DNA from 2 places in the Kineococcus sp. GCM10028916 genome. Region 1 is predicted to be linked to the other one. Evidence: riboswitches for the same ligand, from Rfam matches in the RefSeq annotation. Region 1 holds a riboswitch; the other holds the start of a gene.
What was found. Region 1 has a riboswitch for S-adenosylmethionine ahead of ACFQ46_RS09280 (methylenetetrahydrofolate reductase). Riboswitches for the same ligand answer to the same signal wherever they lie in the genome.

Region 1 (8,175 bases):
CGGCCTCGACGAGGTTGCGCAGCGACTCGGTGGTCTCGGCGTAGCCACGGGTCTTGAGGCCGCAGTCCGGGTTCACCCAGACCTGGCGGGCCGGGACCGCGGCGACGGCGGCGCGCAGCAACCCGACGACCTCCTCGGTCGAGGGAACGCGCGGCGAGTGGATGTCGTAGACCCCCGGCCCGATGCCCCGCGCGAAACCGGCACGCGCGATGTCGCCGAGGACCTCCATGCGCGACCGTGCCGCCTCGATGCTCGTGACGTCCGCGTCGAGGCCGTCGATCGCGTCGATGACCTCGCCGAACTCCGAGTAGCAGAGGTGGGTGTGGATCTGCGTCGCGTCGGCGGCACCGGCCGTCGCCAGGCGGAACGAGTTCACCGACCAGTCCAGGTAGGCGGGCTGGTCCTGGGTGCGCAGGGGCAGCAGCTCGCGCAGAGCGGGTTCGTCGACCTGGACGATCCCGATGCCGGCGGCCTCGAGGTCGCTGACCTCGTCGCGCAGCGCCAGGGCGACCTGGCGGGCGGTGTCGCCCAGCGGCTGGTCGTCGCGGACGAAGGACCAGGCGAGGATCGTCACCGGGCCGGTCAGCATGCCCTTGACGGGCTTCGCCGTGCGCGTCCTCGTGTACCGGCTCCAGGGCACCGTGATCGGCGCCGGGCGCACGACGTCGCCCCAGAGGATGGGCGGGCGCACGCACCGCGACCCGTAGGACTGGACCCAGCCGTGGGCGGTGACGGCGAACCCGTCGAGCTGCTCGGCGAAGTACTGGACCATGTCGTTGCGCTCGGGTTCCCCGTGCACGACGACGTCGAGGCCCAGTTCCTCCTGCAGGTCCACGACGCGGTCGATCTCCGCCTTGAGGAACTCCTCGTAGGCGGCCGTCGCGAGGTCCCCCCGCGTCCAGGCGGCCCGGGCCCTGCGGATCTCGTTCGTCTGCGGGAACGAGCCGATGGTCGTCGTCGGCAGCGCCGGCAGACCCAGTGCCTGTTCCTGGGCGAGGCGGCGCACGGCGTAGTCGCTGCGCCCGAAGGCCTCCGGGGTGAGCGCCGCGAGCCGGTCGCGCACCTCGGGACGGACCACGCCGGGGGCGCCGAGTCGGTCGGCCCGGGCCTGCGCCGACGCGGTCAGTTCTTCCTGCACCGCCGCGGCGTCCCCCAGCGCCTTGCCCAGGACGACGACCTCGGCGACCTTCTGGTCGGCGAAGGCGAGCCAGCCGCGCAGGCGCTCGTCGAGGGTGGTCTCGCGGGTCACGTCGTGCGGGACGTGCAGCAGCGAGGTGGACGTCCCCGCGACGACGTGGGCGGCGGAACCCTCGAGGGTCCGCAGCCGGGCCAGCGCCTCGACGAGGTCGACCCGCCAGACGTTGTGCCCGTCCACGACCCCGCCGACGACCGTCTTGCCGTGCAGCAGTTCCGGACGCGCCGGCGTCGCGCCCCGGACGAGGTCGAGGGCCAGACCCTCGACCGCCGTGGCGGCCAGGGGTTCCAGGAGGTCACCCGGGTCGCCGTAGGGCGTCGCGACCAGCAGGCGCGGACGGCCCTCGAGCGCCGCGAGGCGGTCGTAGGCGCGACGGACGAGGTCGGCGAGACCCTCGACGCCGTTCGTCGCGGAGTCGCTGACCAGCGCCGGTTCGTCCAGCTGCACCCACTCCGCACCCGCTGCCGCGTAGGCGGTCAGCAGTTCCTCGTAGGCGGCCAGCAGGTCGTCGAGCCGGGAGATCGGGGCGAAACCCTCCGGGGCGTCGTCGGCCGCCTTGGCCAGCAGCAGGAACGTCACCGGGCCGACCACGACGGGACGGGTCAGGAACCCGTCGGAGAGCGCCTCGGCGAACTCCCGCACCCCGCGGTCGTCGGCGAACCGGAAGGTCGTCGACGGGGAGATCTCGGGGACGAGGTAGTGGTAGTTGGTGTCGAACCACTTCGTCATCTCCAGCGGGGCGTCCGCACCGCGACCGCGGGCGATCGTGGAGTACCCCACGAGGTCGACGCGGCCGTCCTCGCCCACGACGTCGGCGAAGCGCGGCGGTACGGCGCCGAGGGCGACGGCGGCGTCGAGCACCTGGTCGTAGGCCGAGAACGCGGACGGGATCGACGCGTCGTGCGCCGGCAGGCCGAGGGCGTTCAGGCGGCGGACCGTGGCGGCACGGACCCCGGCCAGGGCGGCCTCGGTGGTGGCGAGGTCGGCGCGACCGGCCCACAGGGCCTCGAGGGCCTTCTTGGCCTCGCGGTCGGCGCCGATGCGCGGGTAGCCGAGGACGGTGGCGGTCCAGGTGGGGAAGTTCTCGGTGCTCACGGGGTGGGACCTCCTACCGCAGCGATGCGGCTCTGGGTGGATCGGGGCAGGTTCAGGTGGTCGAGCAGGTCGAGCGCGGGTTCCGCCGCGTTGAACGTGTAGAGGTGCAGTCCGGGGGCACCGGCGTCGAGCAGTCCCGCCGCGAGTCCCGACGAGAACGCGGTCGACGCCCGGCGGCGCTGGGCGGTGTCGTCGGTGTCGAGCGCCGCGAGCAGCTGCTCCGGGGCCGGGACGCCGGCCAGGTCGCCGATGCGCTGCAGCCGGCGGGCGTCGTCCGTCACGGCGATGCCCGGCAGCAGCGGGATGCTCACCCCGGCGGCGCGCGCCCGGCGCACGAAGGTGGCGTACTCGTCGGCCGAGAACGTCACCTGGCAGATCGCGAAGTGCGCACCGGCGTCCTGCTTGGCGCGCAGGGCCGCCAGTTCCGCGTCGCGACCGCGGGGGAAGGCCGCCACGGCGAGGGTCAGGGGACCCTCGTCGACGGGGACGCGACCGCCCCGCAGCGCGGAGCGCCGCCGGTCGGCGACCTGGAGCAGTTCGACCAGGTCCCGCGCGGTCGCCAGACCGTCGGGGTGCGGGGTCCAGTCCGTGCTCCCGACCGGCGGGTCGCCCCGCAGCGCGAGGACGTTGCGGACGCCGGCGTCGAGGAACTCGCCGGCGATTTCCACGACCTCACGTCGCGAGGACCCCACGCACGTCAGGTGGGCCATCGCCGGCACGGCCGTCGAACCCAGGACGTGGGCCAGCAGCTCCCGACTCGGTCCCTTCGTCGCGCCGGCCGCCCCGAAGGTGACCGAGACGAAGTCGGGGTGCGTGTCGAGGAGATCGGAGAGCCTGCGCCACAGCGACTCCCGCCCGTTCTCGGAACGGGGCGGGAAGAGTTCGAAACTGACGGTGGGCCTCCCGGTCGCGGCGGCGACGAGGGGAGCCAGCGTCATCGCGGCCGGCCCCGGTCCGGAACCGGGTACGCGTCAGGGACATCGGTGGGGCGCATCACGAACTCCATCGGCCTGGCTTTAGCACCCTCGCCCGGGCTCGGGGGGTTGCTGCGGCGTCGTCGAGCCAGGACTCTCGGCCGCTCTGGATGGTGTTCACCGAATGTAGACCGGGGTCGATGCGATCCACAAGTGCTGTTCCGGGGTTCCCCCGAACGGGGGAACCACCCGACACGTGGGGTTCTGGAGGGAGTTCCGACGGGTTCGCGACACGCCGATCTTGCTCAGCGGGGTCCGACGTGGCAACCTCACCGCAGGTCATGAGCGCCAGCGACAAGCCCCGGCTCGCTGGCCGGCAACCCTCCCTCCGCGGCGGGGTGCCCCGGGTGACGACCTGGTCGACGCCGCAGTGGCGCCGGCAAGCGCGGACCTCGCCGGGGTGATCCCGGTCCTCCCGGCAGGGTCCAGTTCCTCCAGGAGACTCTCGTGACGCTCAGCACCCTCTCCCCCCTCCGATGCCCGGCGCCCGTCGCGCCGCTGCTGCCCGTGGTCGGCAGGGACACCCGCGTCCCGCTCGCCCAGGGCGGGTCGACCACCTACGCGAACCTGGACAACGCCGCGAGCGCGCCCGCCCTCGTCTCGGTCGCCACCCGCGTCGCCCAGGTCCTCCCCCACTACGCCAGCGTCCACCGCGGCGCCGGGTACCTCTCGCGCGTCTCCACCGCCCTGTTCGAGCAGGCCCGGGCCGAGGTCGGGACCTTCCTGGGGGCGCGCCCCGACGACGTCGTCGTCTTCACCCGGAGCACGACCGACGCGCTCGACCTGCTCGCCCGGGCCGTCCCGCAGGGCTCCAGGGTCCTGGTGGCCGACGTCGAGCACCACGCGAACCTGTTGTCCTGGCAGCGCTCAGCCCTGACCACGGTCCTGCGCGGCGGGTCGGACGCGGAGGAGACCGCGACGCTGCTGGAGGCCGAGCTCGCCCGCGGCGGGTACGCGCTGCTGGCCGTCGCCGGTGCCTCCAACGTGACCGGTGAGGTCCTGCCGCTGCGCCGGCTGGCCCGGGCCGCGCACGCGGCCGGCGCCCGCATCGCCGTCGACGGGGCGCAGCTGCTCCCCCACCGCAGGGTGGACCTCGGTCGCGACGGGATCGACTGGATCGCGCTGTCCGGGCACAAGCTCTACGCCCCCTACGGGGCGGGCGCGCTCGTCGGTCGTCGCGACTGGCTCGACGCCGCCGATCCCTACCTCGCGGGTGGGGGCGCCACCCTCGACGTGCGCCACGACGCGGTGCGGTGGGCCACCGGGCCCGACCGCCACGAGGCGGGTTCCCCGAACGTGCTCGGCGCCGTCGCCCTCGCCCAGGCCTGCAGCACGCTCGCGACGCTGGCCCCCGGAGCGCTCGAGGCGCACGAGGAGGCGTTGCGCGAACGGCTCGTCGGCGGGCTGACGGCCCTGACGGGCGTCGAGGTCGTGCGCCCGCACCCCGACGACGCCGTGGGGGTCGTGACCTTCACCGTCCCCGGTCGCTCGGTCTCCGAGGTCGCGGCCTTCCTCTCGGCCGAGCACGGGATCGGTGTGCGCGACGGACGGTTCTGCGCCCACCGGTTCGCCGACTCCCTCGGTCTGGCCGACGGCGGGCTGAGGGTCTCCACCGGGGTCGGGACGGGATCGGCCGAGGTCGAACGGCTGCTGGCCGCGGTCGAGCAGTTCGTCGGTGCCGGGCCGGAGCTCGAGTACGGGATCGTCGAGGGGCACTGGGGTCCCACGACCGACGCTCGCCCGGAACCCGCGTCCTTCCTGCCCGCGCCCGGCGCCGGCGCGGACCTGGGGTGACCTCGTCCCCGACGCCTCAGCCCGCAGGGACGACGGCCTCGCGCGATCGCCGGGGCCGACCGCACGAACCGAGGAGACACGACGTGAGCGACACCACCGCAGCACCCCAGGCACCGCTCGTCGACGCCGAGACCGCCGGACGCGCCGTCGCCGCCGGTGCGCTGTTCGTCGACGTCCGCAGCGACGCCGGGCGGGCCGCCGCCGGCGACCTGCCGCAGGCCGTCGTCGTGGCCAAGACCGAGGTGGCGGAGAAGTTCGCCCTCGGTTCCGACACCGCGCTGGCGGAACTCACCGGGAAGGACCAGGAGATCGTCGTGATCTGCGGTTCTCCCGCGGGCTCCGGCCCCGTCACCGCCGAACTGCTGGCGGCCGGCTTCACCGACGTCGTGCAGGTCGACGGCGGGTTCCCGGCCTGGAAGGCCGCGGGGCTGACCGTGGGCGAACCGGCTCAGACCTGATCCACCCCGGTCGACATCCACCCCGGTCGACGGGGCGGGACGTCAGGGCATCGGCTCGCTGCTGGGCCGGGACCCGTCGCCGATCCCGCCACGTTCGGCCTCGGCGAAGAGCGCGCGCAGCTCCCCCTCGAACTGCGGCCAGCTCAGCTCGCCGGGGGCCGGCTCGTCGTCGAGCGGCGACCAGGCGTACCCCCACTGCCCCTGCCCCGCGATGGCCAGTCCGGCCACGATCGACGACACCCAGTGCGCCAACAGTTCTCGTACCCGGTCACGCATGGTCGCCTCCTCGTCGATCGGTGGAGAGCACTGTGACACAGACGACGGCTGCCGTACCCACCACTCAGGAGATTTCCATGCCGACCCCCTTCCACGTGTTCCTCGACGTCGACGGCGGCGGGTGGCACCCCGCGGCCTGGCGTCGCTCCCGGGTCTCCCCCGACGCCGTGTTCTCCCCCGCGCGGCTGAAGGAGTTCGCCGTCACCGCGCAGGCCCAGGGCCTCACGGGACTCACCTTCGAGGACTCCACGCTGCCGGATCCCCGCAATCCCCGCGGGCACCTGGACGCGGTGCAGCGGGCGGCCTTCCTCGCCGGGACCACCGACACGATCGGTCTGCTACCGGTCGCCGCGACCACCTACTCCGAACCGTTCCACGTGGCGGCGCAGATCGCGTCGCTGGACCACTCCAGCGCCGGCCGCGCCGGCTGGATCGCGACGACGTCCACCCCCGCCGTGGCCCGGACGGTGGACCTCCCCGTGCTCGACGACCCGCAGGCGGAACTCACCGACGTGGTCGGGGCCGTGCGGAGGTTGTGGGACTCCTGGGAGGACGACGCGGTGGTCCGCGACGTCGCCACGGGACGCTACGTCGACCGCGACCGGTTGCACCACGTCGACGTCGTCGCCACCAACTTCTCGGTCAAGGGCCCGCTCACCGTGCCCCGTCCCCCGCAGGGGCAGCCGGTCGTGGCCGCCCACGAACGCGACCTCCTCGACCCGGGCGTGGTCGACGTCGTCCTCACGGGCAGCGAGCGGACCCGGCGCAGCGCCGGTGGTCCGCTGGTCGTGCTCGAGGTCGAGTTCGCCCTCGACACCGCGGCCGCCTCGGGTGCGCAGCGGGTCGAGGCGCTCGACGCCGACGCCCCGGCTCCTGCACGGGACCGGCTGCGCTGGACGGGGTCCGGTGAGGGCTTCGCGCGGTACCTCTCCGGTCTCGCGGGTTCCGTCGACGGTGTCCGGCTGCACGCCGCCGTCCTCGACGAGGACCTCCGCACGCTGCTGCGCACCACCTTCCCCGCCCTGCGCGTCGCCCGGCTGCTGCAACCGCCCGCCGCCGGTGCGACGTTGCGCACCACCCTCGGCCGTCCCCGGCCGGTCAACCAGTTCGCGACGGCCTGAGGAGTCCCGTGACCGACCTGCGCTACCCGAACGCCGTCGTCCACTTCGGCGTCTTCTTCCAGGGCGTCAACCACAGCACCATCTGGTCGGACCCCCGCAGCGGTTCCCAGATGCACCACTCGACCTTCACGCAGTTGATCCGGACCGCCGAACGCGGACTGTTCGACGCGTTCTTCCTCGGCGAGGGCCTCCGCCTGCGCGAACAGCGGGGCAGGATCCACGACCTCGACGTCGTCGGGCGACCCGACGCGTTGACCGAACTCGCCACGCTGGCGGGTCTGACCGACCGCATCGGTCTGGTCGCCACCCAGAACACCACCTACAACGACCCCGCCGACCTGGCCCGCCGCCTCGCGTCCCTGGACGTCCTCTCCGGTGGTCGCGCCGCGTGGAACGTCGTCACGACGGACAACGCCTGGACCGGGGCGAACTTCCGCCGGGGCGGCTACCTCGACCACGCCGACCGCTACGAGCGGGCCGAACGCTTCGTGGACCTGGCCCGACGGGTCTGGGACAGCTGGGACGGGTCGGAGTTCGCCCCCGTGGACTCCGACGACCGCTTCTTCGACGTCGAGATCGCCCCCACCGTCCCCCGCAGCCCGCAGGGTCATCCCGTGATCTTCCAGGCGGGCGACTCACCCACCGGCCGCGACTTCGCCGCCCGCTCGGCCGACGTGATCTTCTCCGCACACGGGAGCGACCGCCACGACGCGCTGGCGTTCGCCGACGACATCCGCCGCCGCGTCGTGGCGGCGGGTCGCCCCGAGGACGACGTCCTCACCTTCCCGGGGACCCAGATCGTCGTCGCCGACACCGAGGGCGAGGTGGAGGAGAAGGCCCGTTGGGTCCTGGAGCAGCAGGTGACCCCCGCGACCGCGCTCTCGCTGGTGGGTCAGGTGTGGGGCGAGGACCTGTCGGGCCACGACCCCGACGGCCCGTTGCCCGCGCACGATCCCGTCATCGCGGACATCGACGGGACCCGGGGCGCCGCGCGACAGGGTCACGACCCCCGGGCGATCGCCCAGGAGTGGCGCCGGGTGGCGGAGGAGAACAAGTTCTCGCTGCGCGAACTCGTGCTGCACACCTCGACCCGGCGCGGTTTCGCCGGTACGGCCTCGCAGTTGGCCGACGAGCTGACCCTCTGGGTGCGCAGCGGCGCCAGCAGCGGGTTCAACATCACGCCGTTCCTCGTCCCCGGCGGCCTGGACGACATCGTGGACCAGCTCGTCCCGGCCCTGCAGGAACGGGGCGCCTATCCGACC
Region 2 (10,784 bases), on a different contig from region 1:
ACGTGTTCACGACGACCGGTCGCGGGGTCGAGGGGTGGTGCGGACGCGATCGCAGGTGCTGGTGGAACCGCGCCGCCATCCCGTCCAGCCCCTCGGCGGACCAGGCCCCGAACACCCACGGGGTGCGGTACTGCGCCCCCGGCGCCAGTCGGAGCTCACCGGGGAGCAGGAGTTCACCGGCCGCCAGCGTGGTCGTCCCGCTGGACAGCTTCTCCACGCTGCTGCGGTGGTTCCCGCTGAACGCGGTGTGGGTCGCCCAGACCTCCCCGTCGCGGAAGCCGAACCCCTGGGTCCCGACGGCGAGCACCAGGGGCGCGTCGGGACCGGTGCGGCCGCGGCGGTTCTCCCGCACGTGGGCGCCGAAGACCAGCGGACGCCGCTGCGGGATGCGTTCCTTCGCCCAGCGACCCGCCAGGTCGAAGATCTCGGTCGCGACCGGTGGGACGGGGAGCGCCAGGGCGAGGTCGGCGACCTCGTAGTCCCCTTCGCCCGTGTTCGTCAGCGTCGCGCGGTGGCGCAGCAACCCCGACGGGAGCAGTTCGAGCTCGAGGGTCAACGCCAGACCGGCCTCGGGGTCGGCGGTGTCGAGCACGAGGCGGCCACCGTCGGTCCGTTCCTCGACGAGGGCCCCGGTCGGGACGAACCGCGTGGACCACGCCGTGCCGGCGCGGTGACCGGACAGGCCGGGACGGCCGTTCCAGCCCCAGGCCTGCTCGGGCAGCAGCCGGGTGGGCTGCGGCACGTCCAGGTCGTTGTTGGCCCGGGCGGTCCGTCCGGAGGTGACGAGGTCGGCGAGAGCGGCCTCGGAGAGCTCACCGAGGTCGGCTCCCCAGTGCACCAGCGTCGGGGTGGAGGTGGCGTGCAGGTCCACGACGAGGCTCACCCCCGCCGCCCGCAGGTGCAGGACGCGGCCGAGCGCACCGGTGGTGGCCCCCGGGGTCGCGGGAGGGGTGCTGCGCTGGGGGTCGTGCGGTGAGGTCACAGGAACTCCGTCGGGCACGTCGGTGTGGCGGGACGGTGACACTTCTACGCTGAAAGCTCCACGGCGTCAATCACCCGTCCAGCGTGGCGACTCCTCGACGCAAGACCCTCGGGTAGGTTTCACTCCAACACTCACGACGACGAGAGGGCAGGACGTGGACGCACCGCCTCGCACCACCCCGTCCACGGTGTCCTGGACGCCTCTGACCGGGACCGCCCACAGCATCGCCCTCGAGGTCCTGCTCGACGGACCCCTGCCGCGCAGCGAGCTCGCCCGCCGCCTCGACCTCTCGGCCGGGACCCTGACCCGGCTGTCGAAACCCCTGCTCGACTCCGGGTTGCTGCAGGAGACCGGCAGCGCCTACGACCCCGTGACGGGGCGACCCACCCGCCCGATGGACGTCGACGAGCACTCCCACCTCTTCGTCGGGGTGAAGCTCACCGCCCGCACCGCGCACGCCGTCCTCACCTCGTTGCGGGCCACGGTGCTGGCCAGTGACGAGGCCGTCCTCGGCGACACCTCACCCGAGGCGGTGGTCGCCACCGTCGTCGGGCTCGTCCGGTCGCTGCTGGCCGAGCACGGGGCGAAGGCCTCCCTGCGGGCCGTGGGGGTGAGCCTCGGCGGTCTGGTCGGCGAGGGCGGGCACGTGCTGAACGCCAGCTTCCTCGGCTGGAAGGACGTCCCGCTGGGTCCCGTGCTGGAGGAGCAGCTCGGACTGCCCGTCGTCGTCGACAACGACCTGCTGTCCTTCACCCGCGCGGAGCAGTGGTTCGGGACGGCCCGACGGTGCCGGCACTTCGCGGTGCTGACGATCGGTGAGGGCCTCGGGTACGGCCTGGTCGTCCACGACGAGATCGTGGACCGACCCGACGCGGGCGTGGGGTTGCTCGGTCACTTCCCCCTGCTGCCCGGTGGGCCGCTGTGCCCGCTGGGGCACCAGGGCTGCGCCGACGCCCTGCTCACCGTCGCCGCCGTGGAGGCCCGGGCCGCGGCCGCGCTGCGTCGACCGGTCCGCTACGAGGAGGTCCTCGACCTCGCCGACGGCGGGGACCCGCTGGCCCGGCGCATCGTCGACGATTCCGCGCACGCCCTGGGGACGCTGGTCGCGGCGATCGGGAACCTCACCATGCCGGAGAAGCTGATCCTGTCCGGTGAGGGGATCCGCCTCGCCGTCGTCGGGCAGGACGCGCTGTGGGCGGGGATCCGCGAGCACCGCAGTCCCTTCGCCTCCCGGCTCGACATCGACGTCCAGCCCACGGGCTTCACCGAGTGGGCCCGCGGTGCGGCCGTCACCGCGATCCGCACGTTCGTCCTCGGCCACCGTCGCTGACCCTGCGACCGCAGCGGTGTGTCCCGTCGACCGAGGTCGGCTGGGCGGACGGGGTCGCGACGCCTACCCTGGAGCCGTGCGGACCGCGGGAGCGACGAACGGGCGACTGGTGCGCCGTCGCCACGTCGACCTGTGCCGCACCCACGGCGCCACCTGTTCCTGAGGACGAGTCCCCCACCGGATCTCTCCTCTGGAGCCCACGTGAGCCTGTCCCTGCGCACCCCGTCCGACGACGACCTCTCCCTCTGCCTGGTCGGGGCCGGTCCCCGGACCCTCGGCGTCCTCGACCGGTTGTCCGCCCGCGTCCTCGACGACCCGACCCGGGTCGTCGACGTCCACGTCGTCGACCCCCACCCGCCGGGGGCGGGACGGATCTGGCGGGCCGACCAGCACCCGCTGCTGTGGATGAACTCCCGCGCGGCCGACGTCACGGTCCTGCCCGACGACTCCTCGGTGCTGCCCGGCCCGGTGCGCACCGGGCCGACGCTGTTCGCCTGGCTGGACGAGCACCGGGACGACCTGGCCGCGGAGTTCGAGGCCGCGGGCGAGGTGGAACTCCACCGCGAGGTGCTGGGGGTGCAGGAGGGCACGTTCGTCTCCCGGGCGCTGGGCAGCCGCTACCTCTCCTGGGCGTGGGACCGGACGCTCGCGGGGCTGCCGGCGAACCTGCGCGTGCACGTGCACCGCACCCGGGCGGTCGACCTGCGCGGCCGGCAGGTGGTGCTCGAGGACGGCGGGACGCTCGACGTCGACGCGGTGGTCCTCGCGCAGGGCCACCCGGACGTCGTCCCCGGCGCGCGGGAGGTCACCGCGCAGGAGTTCGCGGACCGGCACGGACTGGGTTACGTCGCCCCCGGGTACACCAGCGACCTCGGTCTCACGGAGGACGAGGTGAGGTTGCCCCCGGGCGCCGACGTGATCGTGGCGGGGATGGGGTTGGCCTTCGTCGACCTCGCGGTGCTCGTCGGACAGGGTCGGGGCGGGCGGTTCTCGGAGGGACCCGACGGACTCGTCTACCACCGCAGCGGCCGTGAACCCGTGCTGCACGTGGGCAGCCGGCGAGGGGTTCCGTACCGCTCGAAGATCACCTACGTCCTCGACGAACGTCCGCCGCTCCCCCGGTTCTTCACGGCGGAGCCGTTCCTGGGCTCGACGCGGCCGCTGAACCTGCGGGCCGACCTGTGGCCGGTCGCGGCGAAGGAACTGGCGGGGGCGCACTACCACGAACTGTTCCGCGCCCACCCGGAGCGCACGGCACTGGCCCGCACGGAGTTCGAGACCCGGTTCGCGGCCGCCGCCTGGGGCAGCGCGGAACTCGACGACCTGGTGGCGACCGCGGTGCCCGACCCCGCGGACCGCCTCGACCTGGGCCGCCTCGACCGGCCGCTGGACGGGTGGCGGGCGACGTCGGCGCAGGAGGTCCACGACCGGGTCCGCGCGCACGTCGCCGCGGACGTGGAACGCCGGGGCGACCCGGCCCGCAGCATGGACGCCGCCGTGTTCTTCGCGTTGCTGTCCTGCTACGTCACCGTCGCCGGGCTCGCCCACCGCGGCCTGCTCGACGAGGAGTCGACCCTCGAGGTCGACGGGTGGTGGCACGGGTTCTTCAGCTACGTCGCCTCCGGCCCGCCCCCGCAGCGGCTGCGCGAACTCCTCGCCCTGGCCGACGCCGGGGTCGTCCGCTTCCTCGGCGGTGACGTGCAGGTGCGGGCGGACGAGGTCGGCCGGTGCTGGAGCGCCCGGTCGGGGAACTCACCGGCCGGGATCTCGGCGCGGGTCCTGGTCGACGCGCGGTTGCCCACGCCCAGCATCGCCGACAGCGCGGACCCGCTGCTGGCCGGACTGGCCGCTCGCGGGGAGGTGACCGAGATCGGCAACGGTCGTCTCGTCGTCGACCCGGACCAGCGCCTGGTCGCCACGGACGGTTCCGTGCACCCGCACCGCTACGCCGTCGGCCCGTGGGTCGCGGGTGGTGGCTGGGCGGCGGCGTTCGCCCGTCCCGGCGTGGACGCCGGGTTCTTCCGGCTCAACGACCGGATCGCAGCGTCCCTGCTGACCGCGACCCGGCCGCACGGACCGGTCAGCGTCGTCGGCCCCCGAGCAGCCAGTAGCGCGCCGCACCGCGGAACTGTTCGCGTCGACTGAGTTCGACCTCGAGTTCCTCCAGGTCGGCGGCCACCCGGTCGTCGACCCGGTCGGACTCCTCGAGCAACGTCGTCACCGCGAGGACCCCGGCCCGTCGCGTCACGTCGCAGCCGACCGCCGCCAGCGCGTCCTCGACGAACTCCGGGGACAGCCGCAGCGCGGTGTGACCCGTGCCCGGGTCCAGCGCGCGTTCCCCGTCGAGCGCGACCCAGGCCGCGGCGGGCCCCTCGCGCAGGACGCTCGCGACGACGTCGGCGGCGGGGTTCGGCGCCAGCAACGACACCAGGCCGCCGGGGCGCGCCGAGGAGACCAGCGTCGCGACGTCGGCCCGCACCTGGCCCGGGGACTCCCGGTGCTGCAGCACGTCGTGGCAGAGGACGACGTCGAAGGACCCCGAACCGCCCTCGCGGTGGCGGGTCAGCGCGGCCAGGGCCGTGAGGTCCTCCAGGTCGGCCGCGACGGTGTGCAGGCGGTCCCCCACGCCGGCGGCGGCGGCGGCCGCCCGGGCCAGCGCGAGCATCTCCGGGGAGCGGTCGAGCACCGTGACGGAGTGCCCGGCGAGGGCGAACTGGACGGCGTCGCGACCGTCGCCCCCGCCCGCGTCGAGCACCCGCAGCGGCCCCTCGCCGAGGTCCGCGCACCACTCCTGCAGAACCCGGGCGACGACGCGGTAGCGCAGCCGGCCCCACGGGGAGTCCTGCCACAACGCCCACGCGGCGGCCTCCCCCGAGGCCCGGTCCCGGGTCACCGGGGACTCACCCGAAGAGTCGTTCGCCTGCGAGTCGCGCACCCTCGCCGAGGGTCGCGAGCTTGGCGACCGCGATCTGCGGGTGGATGCGCCCGCCGAGACCGCAGTCGGTGGAGGCCACGACGTTCTCGGGGCCGACGACCGAGGCGAACCGCTCGATGCGGTCGGCCACGAGTTCAGGGTGCTCCACGACGTTCGTCGCGTGGCTCACGATGCCGGGGACGATCTTCTTGCCCGCGGGCAGCGCCACGTCCTTCCAGACCTTCCACTCGTGCTCGTGGCGCACGTTGGCGGCCTCGAACGAGTAGGACCCCGCGTTGATCTCCAGCATGAGGTCGACGATGTGCTTGAACTCGACGTCGGTGGTGTGCGGGCCGTGCCAGGAACCCCAGCAGAGGTGGAAGCGGATCTGCTCGGTCGGCAGACCGCGCAGGGCGTGGTTCAGCGCCTCGACCCGGATGCGGGTGAACGCGCGGTAGTCCTCGATGGAGGGTTCGGGGTTGATCTGGTCGAAGTTCTCCGCGATGGAGGGGTCGTCGATCTGCAGGGTGAGCCCGGCCTCGACGACCGCCCGGTACTCCTCGCGCAGCACGTCCGCCCACGCCCAGATGTGTTCCTCCTCGGTCGCGTAGTGGCGGTTCGCGATGCGCGCCCCGCTGCCCGGGGAGAGCGAGGTGATGAACCCCTCGGTGACCCCGGCCGCGGCGAGACCGGCCTTGAGGTTGGCGATGTCGGAGGCGATGGCCGTCTGGCCGGTGTAGGCCAACGGCCCGACCGTCGCGGGGAACGCGGTGGCGTTCTTGCCCGTCGAGATCCCCGACGCCGGGTCCTGGTAGGCCTCGCGGAACGTCACCCAGTCGCGTCGGTCGGGGAAGCTCGTCAACCGCACGTGGCCGGGTTCGGAGCGCACGACGGGCTGGGTGAACAGGTCCTCGCCGGTGACCTCGAGCCCCGACACCCGCTGGAAGGAGTAGGACCACCAGGCGCCGTAGTCGACGGCGCTGGACATGGCCTTGCCGTACTCGCCGTCACCGACGATGGTGACGCCGAGGGCCTCCTGGCGCTTCACCAGGTCCACGACCGCGTCGGTCAGCAGGGCGTCGAACTCGGGGGTGCGTTCGAGGGTGAAACCGTCGTCGCCGATGCGGCGGGCCTCGTTCGCGGCGATGAGTTCCGGGGTGCGGGGCAGGCTCCCGGCGTGGGAGACGGGGATCTGACGCTCGGTCACAGGGGTTCTCCGATCAGGGTTTCGCGCGCAACGCGCGGTCGAGGTCTTCCAGCAGGTCGTCGGGGTCCTCCAGGCCCACCGACAACCGCAGCACCCCGTCGGTCAGACCGATGGCGGCACGGCCTTCGGCCCCCAGACGACGGTGCGTCGTCGTGGCGGGGTGGGTGGCGAGCGACTTGGCGTCGCCGAGGTTGTTGGAGATGTCCACGATCCGCAGGGCGTCGAGGACCTCGAAGGCTCGGTCCTTGCCGCGCCCGCGCGGGGCGTCGAGCTCGAACGTGAGGACCGTCCCGCCGAGTTCCATCTGCCGCTTCGCCAGGTCGAACTGCGGGTGGCTGACCAGCATCGGGTGACGGACCCAGCGCACCCCCGGGGACTGCTCCAGGTGCTCCGCGAGGCGCAGGGTGGTGGCCGCCGCGTGCCGCACCCGCAGGCTCATGGTCTCCAGGCCCTTCGCCAGGGTCCACGCGTTGAACGGACTGAGCGTCGGCCCGGTGTGCCGGGTGAGTTCACGGAACCTGCCGTCGATGAACTCCGAGGTCCCGAGGACCGCGCCGCCCATCACCCGGCCCTGGCCGTCGATGTGCTTGGTCGCGGAGTACACGACGACGTCGGCCCCGAACTCCAGCGGGTGCTGGCCGACGGGACTGGCGAAGGCGTTGTCGACCACGACGGTCGCCCCCGCGGCGTGCGCGAGTTCGCTCACCGCGGCGATGTCGACGAGGGTCTGCATCGGGTTCGCCGGGGTCTCGAAGAACACCGCCTGCGCCGGGGTCGAGAGCGCGCGTTCCCACTGCGCCAGGTCCTCGCCGTCGACGAACTCCGTGGTGACGCCCCACCGGGGGAGGATCTCGTCGAGGATCACGAAGCAGGAGCCGAAGAGGCTCCGGGCCGCCACCACCCGGTCACCCGCGCCGAGGAGCGCGGCGAGGGCGTAGAACACCGCGGACATCCCGCTGGCGAGGCCGTAGCAGGCCTGCGCCCCCTCGAGCTGCCGCAGCCGTTCCGTGAACACCGACACCGTCGGGTTCCCGTAGCGGGAGTAGACGTAGCGGTCGACGTCGCCCGTGAACGCGGCCTCGGCGTCGGCCGCGGTCGCGTAGGTGTACCCCGACGTGAGGTACATGGCCTCGGCGGTCTCCTCGAACTGCGACCGGACGAGGCCGCCGCGGACGGCGGTGGTGTCCGGGCGCCAGCCCTCGCTCACGACTGGCGCCAGGGCAGGCCCGCAGCGCGCCAACCCACCGCACCGCGGTGACCGGCGTCGTCCAGCGGACCCTCGAACCCTTCGAGGACGTTGTAGCTGGGCGCGATCCCGGCGGCGGTGGCGGCCTCGGCCGCACCGACGGAACGCTGCCCGGAGCGGCACAGGAACACGACGGGCGCGCCCGCTCCCGGGGTGATCCCCGCGGCGGCGAGTTCGGCCAGGAACCGCGGCGGGTCGACCGGGAGCCAGGACACGAGGACCGGCTCCCGGCCGGTCCCGCTGGTGTCGGGAACCCCGACGAATCGCCATTCGGCGTCGGTGCGGACGTCCACGAGGACCGCGTCCGGGGTGTCCCGGACCAGGTCGAAGGCCTCACGCGGGGTGAGGTCGCCGGCGTAACCCACTCTTTCCTCCCATCGGTCCTGGCATGAGCACCCTCCCCGCCGGTGAGGGCGTGGGGGTTGCTGCGGCGTCGACGAGCCAGGTCTCTCGGCCGCTCTGGATGGTCCCGTCAGCGTAGGGCATCGCGACGAGGGGCAGGACGGGCGGAGCAGAGTGGGTGGCTACTCCTCGGTGTGGCCGAGGTCCAGGTCGGGCAGCGTGCGGACCCACGGGTCCGCGGCGGCGTCGAGTTCCAGGACCGTCACGTCGTTGGTCCCCGCCCGCAGGACCGGCCCCGGGACGTAGAGCGTCCGCTGCGGTCCGCGCCGCCAGTAGCGCCCCAGGCAGAACCCGTTGACCCAGACGACCCCGCGACCCCAGCCGGCCGTGTCCAGGAAGAGGTCGACGGGCTCCGCCACCTCCAGCTCCGCGCGGGCGAGCACCGGCCCGGCGAGGAACGTCACCGCACCCGTCCGCCCCGCCGAGGCGATCGCCAGCCGGTCCGGGTCCAGCGCCTGCACCCGGAGGTCGCGCACCGCCGCGTCCCCGACGCGGACGGGGCCGACGACGCCCTTGGGCTCGCCGAGGCGCGGACCGTAGTTCACCCGGCCCGCGTCCTCGAGGACCAGGTCGAGCCGGGCGCCGGCGGGGTGCGGCGGGAGGGCGAGCGTGGTGTCGTGGTCCTCCCGGAACAGGGTGCCCAGCCGCACCCCGTCGAGCAGCACGGTGAGGCGGTCGCGCACCTCGCCCACGTGCAGGACGGTCGGCCCCGGGGACCCGGGCGAGGTGGCGCTGACCCACGCGAAGGGGGCGGGCACCCCGCTCTCCGTCGCCAGGTCGTCGAGGAACGGGACCTCCTCCCCCGCCACCGGCTCGAGACCGTCCACGGCCTCCACCAGCGGGAGCGCACCGACGAGCGGAGCCCGCAGGACCGGCGCCGGCCGCGCCGGCGACGGCACGTCGGCACCGAGTTCGACGTACCCGCCGAGGACCTCGCGGAACGCCCAGTACTTCGGCGTGGGCCGGCCGGCCTCGTCGAGGAGCGCGTCGTAGTCGTAGGACGTCGTCGTCGCCTGGTAGGTGCCCTTGTCGTTGGCGCCGCTGGTGAACCCGAAGTTCGTGCCCCCGTGCACGACGTAGACGTTCACCCCGGCACCGCGTTCCAGCATCGTCGTCAGTTCGGCGACGGCCGCCTCCGGGGGCGTCGTCCGGTGGTGGGAACCCCAGTGGTCGAACCAGCCGACCCAGAACTCCGAGCAGACCAGCGGTCCCTCGGGCTGGTGGCGGCGCAGGGTGTCCAGCCGCTCGGCCGCCCGGCCGCCGAAGGACCCCGTCGTCAGCAGTCCGGGCAGGGTCCCCGCGGCCAGCATCCCGTCGGTGGGCTGGTCCACGGTCGTCAGCGGCACGGTGATCCCGCAGCGGCGCGTGGTGGCCACCAGGTGTTCCAGGTAGGCGGTCCGGGCGGCGCTGTCCGTCGCGGCGCTGTCCGCTGCGCCGGAACCGGTCTCGTAGGCGCCGTACTCGTTCTCCACCTGGACCAGGACGACCCGTCCGCCCCGGTCGGCCTGCCGGGGAGCGACCACCTCGTAGACCCGGGTCAGGAACTCGTCGACGGCCTCGAGGTAGTCCGGGTCGTCGATGCGCAGCCGGACCCCGGAACGGGTGAGCCAGACCGGCAACCCGCCGTTGGTCCACTCGGCGCAGATGTAGGGACCCGGCCGGACGACCACGTCGAGGTCCTCCGCGGCCGCCGCGTCGAGGAACCCCGCGAGGTCGCAGGACCCGTCGGTGCGGAACTCCCCGCGTCGTGGGGCGTGCAGGTCCCACGGCACGTAGGTCTCCACCGTGTTCAGCCCCAGTTGACGCACCGACCGCAACCGGTCGCGCCACTGGGCGGGGTGGACGCGGAAGTAGTGCAGCGCACCGGACAACAACCGGTGGGGACGCCCGTCGGCGAGGAACCCCTCCGGCCCGAGGGTCAGAGCGGAGGTGCGGGCGGTGGGGTTCACGTCGACTCCTGTGCTGGGCCGGCGCCCTCGCCGGTGCGGGAGGCCACCGTAACGCCCGAGGGTCCGCGCCGGAGCGGGGTCAGTCCTCGACGAGGAAGCGGTGCATGACGTGCAGGCCGACGAGACCGTGCTCGGGGTGGTCGAAGGCCTCGGGAACGGTGCCGACGATGCTCATCCCCAGCGAGCGCCACAACGCGACCGCCGCGGTGTTCGTCTCGACGACGGCGTTGAACTGCATGGCGCGGTACCCGCGGAACGCGGCGAGGGCGAGGACGTGCTCACCGAGGGCGCGTCCGACGCCGCGACCGCGCGCGGCGGGCGAGACCATGAAACTCGCGGTGGCGACGTGGGCCCCGGGACCCGGCCGGTTCGGCCCCGTCTTCGCGGTGCCGAGCACCTGCCCGTCCTCGAGCGCCACCACCGTCACCCCCGGCGGGGACTCGACCCAGAGGTCGCGCGCGCGCTCCGAGGTCAGACCGCGGGGGTAGGCGTAGGTCTCCTCCTCGGCGACGATCTCGTCGAAGAACGGCCAGATCTGCGCCCAGTCGGCGTCGGTGAACTCGCGGATCTCCACGCCCGCAGGCTACCCACGGTCCGGCGCCGGCCCGAAGTCGTTGAACGCCTCGTGGCCGGGGCGCAGGCTGCCGTCGGCGTCGAGGAAGTGCAGCCACTCCGGGTGACCCACGGGTCCGTGGCTGTCGCGGTGCAGGTCCGCGACCCCGCTGTGGTGCAGGGCGTGGACGGTGTACCCGAT

Region 2: it holds a riboswitch for S-adenosylmethionine, as region 1 does, so the genes downstream of both, ACFQ46_RS15720 (rhodanese-like domain-containing protein) here and ACFQ46_RS09280 (methylenetetrahydrofolate reductase) in region 1, are expected to answer to the same signal.

The regions. Positions count from the first base shown of each region.
Region 1 is NZ_JBHTFM010000006.1:443,588-451,762, forward strand. It holds gene metE (5-methyltetrahydropteroyltriglutamate--homocysteine S-methyltransferase) at 1-2,290, opposite strand, end outside; gene ACFQ46_RS09280 (methylenetetrahydrofolate reductase) at 2,287-3,228, opposite strand; SAM riboswitch class I at 3,290-3,381, opposite strand; SAM riboswitch class IV at 3,542-3,656, shown strand; gene ACFQ46_RS09285 (aminotransferase class V-fold PLP-dependent enzyme) at 3,712-5,058, shown strand; gene ACFQ46_RS09290 (rhodanese-like domain-containing protein) at 5,142-5,516, shown strand; gene ACFQ46_RS09295 (hypothetical protein) at 5,559-5,792, opposite strand; gene ACFQ46_RS09300 (LLM class flavin-dependent oxidoreductase) at 5,870-6,913, shown strand; gene ACFQ46_RS09305 (NtaA/DmoA family FMN-dependent monooxygenase) at 6,922-8,175, shown strand, end outside.
Region 2 is NZ_JBHTFM010000016.1:403,462-414,245, forward strand. It holds gene ACFQ46_RS15690 (alpha-galactosidase) at 1-982, opposite strand, end outside; gene ACFQ46_RS15695 (ROK family protein) at 1,170-2,312, shown strand; gene ACFQ46_RS15700 (FAD/NAD(P)-binding protein) at 2,514-4,457, shown strand; gene ACFQ46_RS15705 (class I SAM-dependent methyltransferase) at 4,393-5,247, opposite strand; gene ACFQ46_RS15710 (cobalamin-independent methionine synthase II family protein) at 5,213-6,433, opposite strand; gene ACFQ46_RS15715 (O-succinylhomoserine sulfhydrylase) at 6,447-7,640, opposite strand; gene ACFQ46_RS15720 (rhodanese-like domain-containing protein) at 7,637-8,044, opposite strand; SAM riboswitch class I at 8,051-8,149, opposite strand; gene ACFQ46_RS15725 (beta-galactosidase family protein) at 8,204-10,030, opposite strand; gene ACFQ46_RS15730 (GNAT family N-acetyltransferase) at 10,110-10,604, opposite strand; gene ACFQ46_RS15735 (hypothetical protein) at 10,614-10,784, opposite strand, start outside.